Regions from separate parts of the Nitratireductor sp. WH36-1 genome, predicted to be linked through region 2. Evidence: riboswitches for the same ligand, from Rfam matches in the RefSeq annotation. Region 2 holds a riboswitch; the other holds the start of a gene.
The links. A riboswitch is a leader RNA that binds a small molecule or an ion and turns the genes downstream of it on or off. The one in region 2 is predicted to bind cobalamin.
Positions count from the first base shown of each region.

Region 1: linked by a shared signal. The riboswitch ahead of AC4PTT_RS00225 (LLM class flavin-dependent oxidoreductase) and the one ahead of AC4PTT_RS22115 (HupE/UreJ family protein) in region 2 are both predicted to bind cobalamin.

Region 1 covers NZ_CM178970.1:48,816-56,448, forward strand. The annotation lists gene AC4PTT_RS00215 (FecCD family ABC transporter permease) at 1-522, opposite strand, end outside; gene AC4PTT_RS00220 (ABC transporter substrate-binding protein) at 547-1,536, opposite strand; gene AC4PTT_RS00225 (LLM class flavin-dependent oxidoreductase) at 1,536-2,591, opposite strand; cobalamin riboswitch at 2,765-2,961, opposite strand; gene AC4PTT_RS00230 (DUF1330 domain-containing protein) at 3,195-3,617, opposite strand; gene AC4PTT_RS00235 (crotonase/enoyl-CoA hydratase family protein) at 3,623-4,414, opposite strand; gene AC4PTT_RS00240 (TetR/AcrR family transcriptional regulator) at 4,507-5,109, shown strand; gene AC4PTT_RS00245 (iron-sulfur cluster assembly scaffold protein) at 5,163-5,618, opposite strand; gene AC4PTT_RS00250 (DUF1641 domain-containing protein) at 5,615-6,037, opposite strand; gene AC4PTT_RS00255 (NAD(P)/FAD-dependent oxidoreductase) at 6,060-7,250, opposite strand; gene AC4PTT_RS00260 (ArsR family transcriptional regulator) at 7,386-7,633, shown strand, end outside.
Region 2 covers NZ_JBZXDP010000002.1:632,344-639,976, forward strand. The annotation lists gene cobD (threonine-phosphate decarboxylase CobD) at 1-505, opposite strand, end outside; gene cbiB (adenosylcobinamide-phosphate synthase CbiB) at 498-1,463, shown strand; gene cobO (cob(I)yrinic acid a,c-diamide adenosyltransferase) at 1,619-2,233, opposite strand; gene cobU (bifunctional adenosylcobinamide kinase/adenosylcobinamide-phosphate guanylyltransferase) at 2,235-2,771, opposite strand; gene AC4PTT_RS22115 (HupE/UreJ family protein) at 2,788-3,408, opposite strand; cobalamin riboswitch at 3,444-3,643, opposite strand; cobalamin riboswitch at 3,705-3,905, shown strand; gene cobW (cobalamin biosynthesis protein CobW) at 4,082-5,119, shown strand; gene cobN (cobaltochelatase subunit CobN) at 5,124-7,633, shown strand, end outside.

The DNA.
Region 1 (7,633 bases), on a different replicon from region 2:
GGCCGAAATATGCAGCGTGAACGCGCCGAACCCCAGAAGCCCCCAGCGCATCACCACCACAGCACCGGTGGCCGCACCGGACGAAACGCCCAGAATGCTCGGCCCCGCCAGCGGGTTGCGAACGATGGACTGGATCGTCATGCCCGTCACGCCAAGGCTCGCCCCGACAAGAGCCGCAAGGAAAACGCGCGGCATGCGCGTCTGAACGACGATGGTTTCGTAAGCCGTGCGCCAGTCCGGTTCGACAAGCCCGTCGCCGAGCACGAGATTGGCGAGAATGGCAAGCGCCGTGCCGCCGGGAATATGCACCGAGCCAAGCATCAGCCCGGCAAGAGAAACGCCGAGAAGCAGCGCAACCATCAGGACGATGACCAGCGCATAGCCGGTAACGCCACGCCGCGACGCCACACCCTCAAGACCATGCTGCACGGCCCCGCCCCGCGCGGGCGGCGCGGACTGGAGGATGGCGATCAGCGCTTCATGGCTGTTCGCCTTTTCCTTTCTGGAGGCCGGTGCATGCATCGTTAGAAACCGTATCTAAGCCGGCTACTTTTCGATCCGGTCGGGATGGAATGCCCGTGCGAGCTTTTCCACCGCATCGATGGAGCTCGGCCCCGGCTGTCCCCAGACGGAATCGATGGTGACGAATTTCTCGCCCGCAATGCCGGGCACATTCTCCACCGTCGGGTTGGCCTTCAGGATCTCGATGCGCGCCTGCCCCAGCTCACCGGCCGGATCGCCGACCACCTGGCCACCGGCCGTGCCTGAATAATAGACAACGATGTATTCAGGCGCGCGTTCGGCGATCTGCTCCCAGGAGACCTGGCCATAGCGGTTTGCCACGTCGCCAAAGATATTCGCCCCGCCGGCCCGCTCGACCACATGCGAAAGCATGGTGTTGCCGAGCACGGCGCGCGGTGCGGATTCGCCGCCATTGAAGATGAAAACCGGCATGGCCTCAACGCCATCGAGCTTTGCTTCCACCTCGGAAAGGCGCTCCTCGATGTCGGCGATCAAAGCCTCGCCGCGCTCGCGCACGCCGAAGATTGCCGACATGGAGCGGATTTCCGCATAGAGCTCTTCAAACCCGAACTTGCCGAGATTGCAGCCCTCGGTGTTGAGGCGGGTTTTCATGCCCAGATCGTGAAGCTGATCGCGCGTGTGGCGGCTTTCGCTGAACCCGTCCGGATAACCGGCATAGACGAAATCGGCCTCCGCCTCGATCAGCTGTTCGGTGGTGGCGACCAGCGGTGAAAGCACGGGAACCGTGTTGTACGCCGCCTCGTATTGGGGGCTGATCTTGAGGTTCGCCATATAGGAGGTCCCGGCCATGCGGTCTTCCAGACCAAGCGCCAGCATCATCTCCGTGGCGTTGTTGCTCACCGTCACCGCCCGCGCCGGCGGCGCGTCATAGGTGGTGGTGTAGCCGCAATTCTCATCCGTGTAGGGAAAGCCCGCCTCATCGGCAAAGGCGGGCGCAGACACCAGAACGAAACCTGCGACCGCAAGCCCGCGCAGACCGGTTAATCGCGACATCAATTCACTCCTTGTATGGCCGGCATGCCGCCGGCGCTTTCAACTTGGGATAGGGATCGGTCTGGCTGGCCGAGCGCTGGCATGACCTCCGCTGCAAACAGTTCCATGCCGGCGAGCGCCACATCGTTGGCAATCAGACCGTTGGCGCTGAACAGGCAGCGAATGCTGTTCGCGCCGGTCTCCGCCGAGAGCGCGCGCAATTGCGCAAGGCAATCCTCGGGCGTTCCGGCGATGGTGAAATCCGCCAGCATGGCAGCGCGATCACGCGGCGCAGGCGGCTGCATTCCACGCTCCAGCGCCCGTGCCGTGCGCCGTGCATTGAGCTTTTCCAGAAGCGCATCGACCCGCTCCATGGCCTCCGCCCGGGTCGGCGCGATCATCACATAACGCGACAGCGATGAAGCAACGAGCGGCGCGCGCGATCCACCATGGCGATCAAGTGCTGCATGAAACACGGGCAATTGCCGTGCTTCATTGGGTTCAAGGCTCAAAAGAAGCGGAAAACCGTTCCCGGCGGCGATGTCGACCGTCTCTTCCGAGACGCCGGCGACATAGATCGGCGGATGCGGCTTTTGCACCGGCGGCGGCCCGACGGAGACGTTGGAAAAATGCCACGGCCCGCCATCCGCCGAACAATGTGGCTTCGTCCAGGCGTCGATCATGATCCTCAGCGCTTCGGCAAACCGCCTTGATGCGTCATCGCGCGAAATCTCGAGCGCGGTGAATGTGCCGGGCTCGGTGCCGCGCCCGATCCCCACATCCATACGCCCGCCGCTCTGAAAATCGAGCTGCGCGATCTGCTCGGCAAGCAGCAGCGGATGATAGAGCGGCAAAACGAGGATCGACGTGCCGAACCGCAGCCTCTCCGTGCGCGCCAGCACCTCCGCGCCAAGCAGCAATGTGGACGGATAGGGCAGCGTTTCGCGACCGAAATGAAATTCGTTGAACCAGATGCCGCCGAAACCAAGCGCGTCCGCCCGTTCGACAAGGCGCATCAGCGCCCGGTGGTCGCCAAGCGCGCCTTCGCGGGCAAAGCCTGCCAGATCAACGCGCATGGCGGGTCTCGCGGTCAGGCGTGACGCTGCCCGGGATCAGTCGAATGAATTCGGCCTGCGCCGAAGGAAATCGGGAAACGGATCGGAGACGTGACGTCTCGATAGACGGACTCGTTGCCGGCAAAGCGCCTGCATGCATTCTGGGCCTCCTGCCGGCGCACCTCGTCCGGCGTTCATGGTCTATGCATGAGGCAGGTCTCCTGACTCGCGGCTCGAACGTTCGGTCCGCCTTCCCGGCTTTCGCCAGTGGCATTGGAAAGAACTTGCCGCTTACAGTTGCGAGGGCAGTCCCGGAATTGGTCTGTCAGGCAGACCGCACCGGGTTCCCTTTTCATCCGCGAAAGGCGGAACCGCATGCGGCGGCGACCCTATCCGCGAAGGAACCGCGACGCAACCGCGAATGGCGTTTGCGCGAAAGAACGGCCGACGCGCAGCTGGCTTGCCGCAACATGCACCGGTTCGCCAAGGCCACCATTCGCGCAAGCGATGAGGAGAGCGCCTCGATCATGGCTTGCCCGGCAGCACGTGAAGTCGACCTATCTCGCCTTCGAGAAGTTCTACAAACTGCTCTAGGATCAGGGCTCTAGCAACCGGAAGTCGCCTTCAGCCCCCGGCGAAATTCACACCGCCGGGCTGCGGGGCGAAGCGGATGAGCCGACTGTCCGTAACGCCGGCCTGACGATGCGGCAGCGCTTCATGGTAGGCCGGGTCGCGCATCATCTGCGCAAACGCGCCGACCGATGGATATTCGGCAATGAAGCAGATGTCCCACGCCTCTGCCTGCGGGCCGATCAGCATCAGCTCGAAACCGCCCCGCCAGACGATGCGCCCGCCCAGCCGTTCCAGAACGGGCGCGCTGATCCGGCTGTATTCCGCATAGGCGTCCCGACCGCTTGCCACCCGGCCATCCGGATAATCCGCCCGCTCACGCAGCTTGATGAGATTGAGCATCTGGACCGGCCCCGGCCGTGCATCCGCCCGAAACGCCTCCCAGATCTCCTTGGTGAAACCGGTGTAACGCGTCATCTGCTTCACCTTCCCTGATAGACGGGCGTACGCCGTTCGATCCATGCGTCGAGCCCTTCATGCACATCTGCCGTCGCGCACATGCGGGCAAACTGTTCGCGCTCGATCAGAAGCCCCTCTTCAATCGTCGTGTTTATGCCCCGCGTCACGGCCGATATGATCCGGGCGGCCGCCAGTGGCGAATGCTGCAGGATGCGCTCCGCCAGCTCAAACGCCGCAGGAAGCAGATCTTCCGCAGGCACCACCCTGTTCACCAGCCCCAGCTCATGGGCGCGCTGCGGCCCGAACGTATCTCCCGTCAGGAGCAGTTCCAGCGCGCGCTTTCGCCCCGCCAGTCGCGACAGGCGCTGCGTGCCGCCAAATGTCGGCGGAATGCCGATATTGATCTCCGGTTTCGCGAAAATCGCCTGCTCGGAGGCAACCGCCAGATGCACCGCTTCGGTGATCTCGCAGCCGCCCCCGAAGGCGATGCCATTGACCGCCGCAATCACCGGCTTGGGAAACGCCTCGAAGCGCGCCGTCATCTGCTGGCCGCGACGACAGAAGGCGCGCACCGCTTCTTCTGCGCCCTGCCTTATGCTCTCGGCGAATTCATGTATGTCTCCGCCAGCCGAAAACGCCCGATCCCCCGCCCCTGTCACCACCACGGCGCCGATTGCCTCATCCGCCTCGATCTCATCGAGCAGCGACAGCAGCCGATCATTGGTCGCGTAGTTCAGAGCGTTCAGTTTCGACGGGCGGTTCAGCGTCAGAAGCGCGATACGCCCCTTCCTTTCGCAAAGCACGGTGTTCTGCATTTTCCTGCCTCTCCAGTTGAATTGACAGAAAGGCTAGGACCGGGCACGCTGCATGGAAACTCACTGGTTAGTATACATGGTTGCGGCATCCGATGAACACGAAACAGCACAAGCCCAAACCGGCCCGCGAACGGGTCGTCGATGCAGCAAGCAAGCTGTTCTATCGGGAAGGGATTCGCGCCGTCAGCGTCGATGCCGTTGCAGAGGAAGCGGGCGTAACCAAGAAGACCTTCTACTATCATTTCAGAAGCAAGGATGACCTCGTCGCCGAGTATCTCAGTTCCCGCGACCAGCCAAATCTCGATCTGTTCGAAAGCTGGTTCAGGAGTGCTGAAGGCGATGTGGCGGACCGGGTTGAGGCGATTTTCACGGGCGTCGCCCGATCCGCGCGCCATCCCGCATGGCGCGGCTGCGGCTTCCTGCGCACCGCAGCCGAGCTGGCCAATCTGCCGGGACACCCAGCCATGGTGATCGGCGCGAGCCACAAGAAGAAATTCGAGAACTGGCTTTCAGGCGAACTCGCCGAAAGCGGGATCGACAATCCTGCGGCGATCGCCCGCCAGATTGTGGTTCTGCTCGACGGCGTATTCTCAACGCTTCTGGTGCACCGCGACGCAGACTATGCAGAATCCGCCGGACAGGCCGCCAGAACGCTGATCCATTCGTCATACCCGACACAGAGCACGGCAGCCTGACCGAGGCCTCCCCCGCACAACGGGCTTTGGAAAACCCATGCCTTCTGAACGTGTCAAAGCGCGGTGCCGGGCTGCCCCCGCTCGGCACATGCGCCGGCGACTGCCTCGAACGGCAGCAGGATCGATCCGAAACGGCTTGGAAACGCCCGCGCCGCCTCGAACATGGCGAGATCCCGCCAGGGTTCGGGAAAAGTGACCGCTTCTCCCGCCAGAAGGCGGTGCAGCAGACCGGCAATCTCACCGACGCCGGCGCAGGTCTCTCCAGTGGCATGGCGCACGACGATGGCGGTAGACGCCATGCCGAGTGTGCAGGCGCGCGTGCGCCATCCAAGCGCGCCAATCGCATCGCCCCGCCACTGCACATCAAGCGTTACCGTGCTGCCGCAGGTGCGGCTCGTCCGGGTGATTGAGGCATCCGCCGGGACAAGCCGCCTGTCATTGCGAACCCCGGCGGCCAGATCCCGCAGGCCGCGCTGATAGAGCGCGGCCAGGTCCGCATCGGCGCTCATTCGACGCCGTCATCCTTCATCTGCCGGCCGAGAACCGACAGAAAGGTCAGCGCAAAATAAAGCCCGCGCCGCACATCCTCATTGCCGGCCACGCGCAGCAGGCCGAGAAGGGATGGCACCTGGGCCTGTGCGGTCTGTGTCGCGGCATAGCGCGCGGCATTGCCGACGTTCCACGCAGCGCCCACGCTTTCCTCATAGGCCTTCATCAGTTTCTGCACCATCGCGTCGTCGAACATGTCGACGCCGTCGGATGCAAGCGATGCGAGATCGACCAGATTGTGAAGACGGCGGCCCTGCAGGAGCGGTGCAAGCTTCTCGAGAAGCTCCACGAGCCCGCGCTCGGTGGCTCCATCCATTGCGGCGAGCGCTTTCGGTGCTCCGGCAGCGGCTTCGGGCGTGTCCATGACTGTATCGTTCATTGTTTTCCTCCGGATGCCGATGTCAGATGATGCCGCGCGCGACGGACCAGTAGATCCCGCGATTGAAGGCCTTGCGGAGCAGTCCCCCGACCTTGGTCGGCGGGGTGGGATGCACGTCCTCGTCATAGTCGTACCAGAGCGGCATGCCGGCCTCGAGACCCATCTGCGCCACGGCCTGAACCTTGCCGTCATAGGCATCGACCGTGCGGCCAAGCCGGATGTCGCCGGCGATGTTGTTGGCGATCACCGGGCACTGGTTGTGACAGGAACCGCCGGCCTTGGAGATCGGCAGATCGACCGTGTCACCCATGATGTAGGCATTGGGGTGGCCTTCGAGCTGCAGCGTCTGGCGGTCGGTGGGCAGCCAGCCCTCATTGTTCGGAGCCTGCGAAATGCCGCTTTCCAGAACCGCATCGACCGCGCGGATCGGCGGCGTGCACATGAGAAGATCGAACGCCTCTTCACCGCCCTCTTCCGAGTGGGCGATCTTCTTGCCCGCGTCCACGGAGTCTAGCGTGAAGCCGCGCTGATACTTGATGCCCTTGGCTTCGAACACCGGCGGCAGCACCTCACACACTTCCTGCTGCAGGAACAGGCAGTTGCGCAGAAGCTGCGAAACCGTCGGGTAGGTGTAGACGATCTCGCACTGCTCGCGCACGCCCTTGCGGCGCAGATATTCATCCACCATCAGCGTGGTTTCCATCGGCGCGATGCCGCACTGATGCGGCACATTCGGCGTCTTCGGGAAGTTGACGGTGATGAAGATCCGTCCCTTCTCGAAATTGCGCAGCTTCTCGGCGAGCTGGCGCGCGGGGCCATACTGATAGAAATAGTCGCCGCCTTCCTTGAGCCCCGGAATGCGCTCGGGTGCGGGCAGGCAGCCAGTCGAAACGACGATGTAGTCGTAGCCAATCGTCTTTCCGCTCTGCGTCTTCACGGAGGAGCCTGCAAAGTCGAAATGCACCACCTTGTCCACCTCGAAGGTGATCTCGGGGCGCAGGAGCGTGCGCTGTTTGCGCCGTAACTCGCCTTCAAAGAACATGTCGAAGGCGACATACATGAAGGCCGGCTTGTAATAGTGCCACGGGGAATCGGACAGGAGCGTGACCTTGATTTCTCCCCGTGCGATTTCGGGATACATCTTGGCGACGATGCTGTTGGCCGTCATCGTGCCACCGATGCCGCCTCCCACGATAAGTATATGTTTGGTCAACGCTAACCTCCCTGCTTTCACTTAGCTGGCGCAGATATCTTGATCCGTCATCTCAGAGGATTAGCATGCGGGAGAAAGGCAGCGCCGGCGGATGTTTCCAGAATGGAAAGGTTCGATATGGCGGGGGAAACGCGCATGCAGGAAACGGAAATCCGCCAGGTCGTTCAGGCCCAGATCATCGAATGTCTCAACCGTTTCTATGCGATTGAGACTGGTTTGTGGGGCGGTCCTTTGGATGCTTTGATTGTTCGTACGATCATCACGGGTAAGATTGAGGGTCGATTTTACGATCTTTCTTCGCTTTCGATGACGTTGGGTCTTCCGCTTTCGACGACGCACCGGAAGATCCTTGAGCTTGAGGCTTCTGGATTTCTGGAGCGTGT
Region 2 (7,633 bases):
TGCTTGCGGCGAGATCCAGAAGGTCGCTTCGACCGATCAGCCGCCCGTCGGGATTGTTTGGATTGACCACCACGGCGAGCCGCGCGCCACGAAGCGCATCGAAGCTCTCCACCTCTTCGACCGCATGACCGGCCAGTGCGGCTGCGCGCGCGTGTTCGGCATAGGTGGGGCCGAGAATGCGGGCCGGGCCGGGTGCCAGAAGCGATGCGACCAGCGGGAGAAGAAGCTGCGTTCCGGGCGCGGCGATGACGTTTGCCGCAGACGGCGCGCCGTAATGCCGGGCCGCGTGCGCGGTCAGCGCGGCAATGTCGGCTTCTTCGGGCAGGCGCTCGACGGCGCTGGCAGGCAGGGGCGAAAAAGGATAGGGGTGCGGGTTGATGCCGGTGGACAGGTCGAGCCAGGGCGTCGGCGCGTCTGGAAACTGCGCCGAAGCCCGAACGAGACTGCCGCCGTGATCGGTCACCTTCTCCGCCGCCCGGTCAGCCAGTCGAGGCCTGATGTCCATTCTGATCGCCCTTTCATCCATGCTGGTCGAGCTCGCCATCGGTTATCCGCAGCAGCTCTTTCGCCTGATCGGTCACCCCGTCACCTGGATTGGCCGTCTTATCGCGCTGGCGGACGCGCGATGCAATGTCGAAACCCTTTCGCCCGGTGCGCGCCGTCTGAATGGCGCGCTTGCGCTGGTCGGCATTCTGATGCTCGCAGGTCTGGCCGGCTGGTTGATCCAGACGGCCCTTTCCGGCTGGGCCGGGCTGCTGGTCGCCGCTCTTGCCGGCAGTTCGCTGATCGCCCAGCGGAGCCTTGCAAGCCATGTGAAAGCGGTGGCGGACGGGCTGGACGCCGGCGGGCTTCCGGAAGGCCGAAAAGCGGTTTCGCAGATCGTTGGCCGGGACCCCGAAAGCCTCGACGAGGCCGGGGTTTCGCGGGCGGCCATCGAGAGCCTTGCCGAAAACTGCTCCGACGGCGTGGTTGCGCCGGTGTTCTGGCTGGCGGTTGGCGGACTGGCGGGCGGCGCGCTCTACAAGGCTGCGAACACGGCCGATTCCATGATCGGCCACAAGACCGCGCGGCATCTTCATTTCGGCTGGGCGGCGGCGCGTTTCGACGATCTGATCAACCTGCCCGCTTCGCGCCTGACGGCGTTTCTCTTCATTGCCGCCGCGTTCTTCATGCGTGATGCCTCGGCCGGAGCGGCGTTGCGTGCGGTGCGCCGCGATGCGCGCCATCATCGCTCGCCCAATGCCGGCTGGCCGGAAGCGGCGATGGCGGGTGCGCTGGGCCTCGCCCTTGCCGGCCCGCGCCGCTATGGCGGCGAGGTGGTGGATGACGCGGTGATGGGCGATGGCGGCCGCCGCGAGGCCAATGCCGGCGACATCCGCCGGGCGCTCACGCTCTATCGGATTGCAGACGGGCTTTTGATCGGGCTTGTGGCGGTGGCGGCGGGGCTTTGGTATCTGATTTGATCCGTGGCAGCGACGTGGTGCGTGGTTCGACAAGCTCACCATGAGGTAGGGAGAGACGCTGCAATTGCGTCTCCATGCTGATGAACAGGCTCGCAGGATACCGCTTCCCTCAAGGTGAGCTTGTCGAACCACACACCACCTCAAAGCAGGGCGATCTAAAACTCGATGCCCTTCTGCGCTTTCACACCAGCGGCGAAGTGGTGTTTTACCTGCCCCATTTCGGTGACGAGATCGGCGGCCTCGGTGAGCGCTGGCTTGGCGTTGCGGCCGGTCACGACCACATGAAGGTCGTCGCGCCGGTTGGTCAGCGTGGTCACGACGCGTTCAAGATCGAGATAGTCGTAGCGCAGTGCGATGTTCAGCTCGTCGAGAACGACAAGACCGATCGTCGGATCGGCCATCAGTTCCTCGGCCTTTCCCCACGCCCGCTCGGCGGCGGCGATGTCGCGCTGGAGATCCTGTGTTTCCCAGGTGAAGCCCTCGCCCATTGTGTGCCAGGAGACCTGATCGCCAAAGGCGGCGAAGGCATCCTTCTCACCGCAATGCCATGCGCCCTTGATGAACTGCACGACACCGACGCGGCGGCCATGGCCGAGCATGCGCAGCGCAAGACCGAAGGCAGCGGTGGACTTGCCCTTGCCCGGCCCCGTATTGACGATCAGAAGCCCCTTTTCGACCGTCTTGTCGCGCACCTCGGCATCCTGAACAGCCTTGCGTTTGGCCATCTTTGCCTTGTGGCGCCCGGCTTCGTTTGCGTCGATCTCTCGCATGTCACTTCACTTTCATGGGCAGGCCGGCAACCACCAGCGTGACGCTGTCGGCAGCGGCGGCGACTTTCTGGTTCAGGAACCCCGCCTCATCGCGGAAACGGCGGCCGAGCGGGGTTTCGGGCACGATGCCGAAGCCGACCTCATTGGAAACGAGAACCGTGGTTCCCTCTCTTGCGGCAAGAGCTGCAAGCAGTCGCTCGGCGGCAGGTTTTAGCTCATGGTCGTTGAGAATGAGATTGCTGAGCCACAGGGTGAGGCAATCGACCAGAACCGTTTCGCGGGCCGGCAGGGTTTGAAGCATGCCCGGCAGGTCGAGCGGGGCGTCGTGGGTCTGCCACGCCCCCGCTACTTCCCCCGGCCCCGCCACTGCCCCCTTGCGCCGCGCGCGGTGAATGGCGATGCGTTCGCGCATCTCGTCATCGAAGGCCTGGGCCGTGGCGATGTAGTGCCAGGGCGCGGGCGCGGCTTCGATCAGCGTTTCGGCATGGCGGCTCTTGCCGGAGCGCGCGCCGCCCAGAACGAAATGAAGTGAACGCATCGTCAGATCCGCCGGCTCAGCCGACAAGTTGTCCGGCAAGGAAGGTTATGCCGACACCGACAATGGCGGCGCCAGCAAGCCGGGGCTGCATGGCCTCTACCGCCCAGCCGCGCGAGCGGACGAGAAGATAGACGCCAAGCGCGATGGCGCTTTGGATTGCGGCAAGGCCTGCGAGATAGGCGATGAGCGGCGTCTGTTCGCTGCCGACAATGGCTTCGCCGAAGGCATAGCCATGGAACACGCCGACCACCAGGAACAGAGCGAAGACGAGCATGTGGCTTTCCACGGCCCGACCGCGCGCCAGAAGCCAGCCGCCAGCAAGAACGCTTGCCGCGATGACGATTTCGGCTGCCGGAAGATCGAGCAGCATCAGATGCAGGCCGACGCCGACAAGCGAGCCGGCAACAAAGAGAAGCGGCGCGAAAAGGCTCATGCCGGCGACGGCGGCAAACAGGCCGGCAGCGAGGATGAAGGCCAGATGATCAAGCCCGATCACGGGATGGGCGAGCCCTGAGACCAGCCCTTCGTAAAGGGTCGTGGGCGTCTGCCCGTCCATGGCGTGATGGGCGTGGGCGCTGGTTGCGAAGAGCGATGCAAATGCGAATGCGGAAAAAGTGCGCAGGAAACGCGTGTTCATGTCTGGTCCTTTCCCCTCCACCCGAGGGTTGCGGTGTTTCTTTCAGGCCGTCGGCAGGTTTCCTGGCTCACGGGTCGATGCGCTTTCCAGCCTTCCCAAGGCGTCATGCCTCAGTGGCGATCAGGAAAACGCTCTCCGCTTACAGTTGCGGGGGCAGCCGTGGTCTTGGCGCGATTGCGCCGCACCACGTTCCCTCTGGGTCCGCTTCAGCGGAACCGACAGCGGGCGGAGCATACAAGAATCGCCACGCCCCGCAAACGCTTTGTTGCCCGCATTGACAGACGTGGCGGGCGAGCCGTAAATGCGCAGCAGACGGTCCTTCTCCCGCAATGGAGAGGGCTAAGAGGGAATGCGGTGCGGGCCTTGCCCAATGCCGCAGCTGTCCCCGCAACTGTAAGCGGAGAGCGCACCTGACACGCCACTGGGGTTTGCCCTGGGAAGGCTGGAGAGCGCATCGACCCGTGAGCCAGGAAACCTGCCGTCTGCGAATGAAATCCTGACCGCCTGGCGGGTGTCCCGGGCAAGGAGTGTGCATTGTGACTGCTGACAGCGCCGCTGCGCGCCTTCTCCCGACCATTCATGGTGTCTCTGCCAGTACGCGGCCGCAAAAGGCCCGTGCGCCCCTCACCCGCGTCTTATCGTTCTCCACACTCCATCACCTGAAGGATATCCCATGACCACGAGTTTCGACCGGGTTCCCTGCACCGTCGTGACCGGCTTTCTCGGCGCCGGCAAGACGACGCTGATCCGCAATGTTCTGGAAGGCGCGCATGGCAAGCGGCTGGCGATCATCGTCAACGAGTTCGGCGATGCCGGCATTGATGGTGAGGTGCTGAAGAGCTGCGGGCTGGACAATTGCCCCGAGGAAAACGTTCTCGAACTGGCCAATGGCTGCATCTGCTGCACGGTTGCCGATGATTTCGTGCCGGCGCTCGACCAGATCCTCGCACGTGAGCCGAAGGTCGATCACATTCTGATCGAGACGTCCGGTCTGGCGCTGCCAAAGCCGCTGGTGCAGGCCTTTCAGTGGCCGGCAATCAAGAACCGTGTGACGGTCGATGGCGTGATTGCCGTGGTGGACGGGCCGGCGCTTGCCGACGGTCATGTGGCTGCGGACATGGACGCGCTGGATGCACAGCGCGCAGCCGACGATTCGCTCGACCATGATGATCCGATCGAAGAAGTGTTCGACGACCAGGTGGCCTGCGCTGACCTGATCGTTCTGTCGAAGAACGATCTTCTGGATGAGGAAGCCGCCGGGCGCGCCCGCGCGCGGATTGCGGGGCATCTGTCGCGCAATGTGCAGATCGTGCCGAGCGCGCATGGCAAGGTGGACCCTGCCCTGCTGCTGGGTCTCGGGCTTGCCGTCGAGGACGACATCGAGAACCGCAAGACGCATCACGACGATGCGCATGACCACGAGCACGACGATTTCGATACATTCGTTGTCGATCTGCCATCGGTTCTGCGGCCCGAAGATCTGGAAGCGCGTGTCAATGCGGCGGTGGAGACCGGGGAGGTTCTGCGCCTCAAGGGCTTTGCGCATGTGAAGGGCAAGCCCATGCGCCTGCAGGTGCAGGCGGTTGGTCCGCGCGTGTCGCACCATTACGACCGCCCGTGGAAGGCCGGCGAAGCCGCCGAGACGCGGCTTGTCGTGATCGGCCTCAAGGGCATCGACCGCGCGCGTATCGAAAGCCTTCTCTCGGCCTGATCCGATGCACATCCTCGCCACCACCAGTGCCTCACTCGACGATCTGATCGAGCCTGTCGATCTGCAGCAGTCGCCGGCGGACATGGTGGCGCTGTCGTTCACCGACAGCGATCTGGCGGGGATTGCCTCTGCATGGCAGGCGCAGCGCGAGGCTCTGCCCGCGCTGCGACTTGCCGCGCTGCGCGACCTGAGACACCCCATGTCGGTCGATCTGTGGATCGACAACACGGCAGCGCATGCCCGCGTTATTCTGGTGCGGGTGCTGGGCGGCTATGAGTGGTGGCGCTATGGCTGCGACCGGCTTTCCGCACTGGCCCGGCAAAAGGGCATCGCGCTGGCGCTGCTTCCCGGCGAATGCCATCAGGACGACGCGCGCCTGGCCGAGCGCTCCACCGTTTCGCCGGAAGCGCGCGCGGCGCTGCTCGCCTGCTTCCGCGAAGGCGGACCGGACAATATGCGCGCGCTGACCATGCAGCTTGCGTGCCTTGCGGGGCGGGACATCGAAGCGCCGGAGGCGGAACCGGTGGCCAAGGCCGGTTTCTATGCGCCGGGCCATGGCATTGTCGAAGCGTCGTTCTTCCCGGCCAGTGCGAATGCCGACAGGCCTGTCGTGCCGATCCTCTTTTATCGCTCCATGCTGCTGGCAAGCGATGTTGCGCCCATCGACGCGCTGGTGGAGGCGCTTGAGGAACAGGGGCTGTGTGCGGTTCCCGTTTTCGTTTCCAGCCTGCGTGACCCGGTTGCCGCCGATCTCGTGCGCAACGCCGTGGAGGCGTTGGAGCCGCAGGCGCTTATCACCGCGACGGCCTTTTCGAGCGGCGCGGAGCCCGGCGAAAAAACGCTGTTCGACCGCTTTGGCGTGCCGGTTTTTCAGGTGGTCACCGCCACCACGCGGCGCGAAGCGTGGCAGGAAGGGCAGCGCGGTCTCGCGCCTGCGGACCTCGCCATGCATGTGGTGCTGCCGGAACTCGATGGCCGGCTGATGGCCGGCGCGATTTCCTTCAAGGATGAGGCGGCGCTGGATGAAGGGCTTTCCTTCGGCGTTCAGCGCAACCGGCCCGAACCGGCGCGCATCCGGCAGGTTGCGGCAAGGATCGCCGCCTTTCTGAAGCTCGGTGGCACTCCGGTGGCTGAGCGCCGCATTGTCGTTCTCATCCCGGACTATCCAAGCGCGCCCGGCCGCACCGGCTATGCGGTGGGGCTCGACGTGCCATCGAGCGTGCTCGCCATGCTGCATGACCTTGATGAAGCGGGTTATGCGGTTTCTGGTGTTCCGGAGACCCCAAGGGCGCTGATGCAGCAGCTTGAAGAGCCGTCGGAAGCGCTTTCGCTGGATGAATACCGGTGCGCTTTCGATGCGCTGCCCGAAGAGGCGCGCGAAACACTGCTCGCCACCTGGGGACCGGCGGAAGGCGATGCGGAAGATGGCGTCTTTCCGTTCCGCGCGGCGCGGTTCGGCAATGTCACCGTGGCGCTTGCGCCGGATCGCGGGCGCTCGGCAGACCGACGCGTGGACTATCATGACCCGACGCTTGCACCGCGCCATGCGCTCGTCGCCTTCGGCCACTGGATGCGGGAGGGGCTCGATGCCCATGCGCTGATCCATGTGGGTGCGCATGGCACGCTGGAATGGCTGCCGGGCAAGACCGTGGCGCTGACGGAAACCTGCTTTCCGGAGATCGTGGCTGGTGCGCTGCCGGTGGTCTATCCCTTCATCGTCAGCAATCCGGGTGAAGCGGCGCAGGCCAAGCGCCGGATCGGCGCTGTGACGCTTGGGCATCTGACGCCGCCGCTGGCGGGCGCAGGGCTCTCGCAGGACCAGCAGGAGTTGGAACGGCTGGTGGACGAATATGCGCAGGCCGACGGGCTGGACCGCCGCCGCCGCGACCGGCTGGCGCAGCTGATCGTGGAAACCGCCGAGCGCACCGGTCTGACCCGTGATGCCGGCGTTGAGGACACGGGCGACACGGATGCGGCGCTGATGCAGATCGACGCCTGGCTCTGTGATCTGAAAGATTTCGCCATCAAGGACGGGCTGCACATCTATGGCCGGGGCAGCGGCATGGATGAAGGACCTGAACGCAGCGCCTGCGCGGAGAGCGAAAAGCGCGCGCTTCTGGCCGCACTCGATGCCCGACACATCGCGCCCGGCCCCTCCGGCGCGCCGGCGCGGGGGCGTACCGATGTGTTGCCGACCGGCCGCAACATCTTCACCGCCGATCCGCGCACACTGCCGACGCCGACCGCAACCGCACTGGGCAGGATGGCGGCGGATGAGGCCGTGCGCGGCTATCTGCAGGAGCATGGCGACTGGCCGCGCTCGCTCGTCATCGACCTGTGGGGCAGCGCCAGCCTGCGCACTGGCGGCGAGGAGATCGCACAGGGTCTGGCGCTGATGGGCTGCCGGCCGCAATGGGATCAGGCGACGGGGCGCGTGACGGGGATTGAAGTGCTGCCGCCAGCCAGCCTTGGTCGCCCGCGTATTGACGTGACGTGGCGCATCTCCGGCCTGTT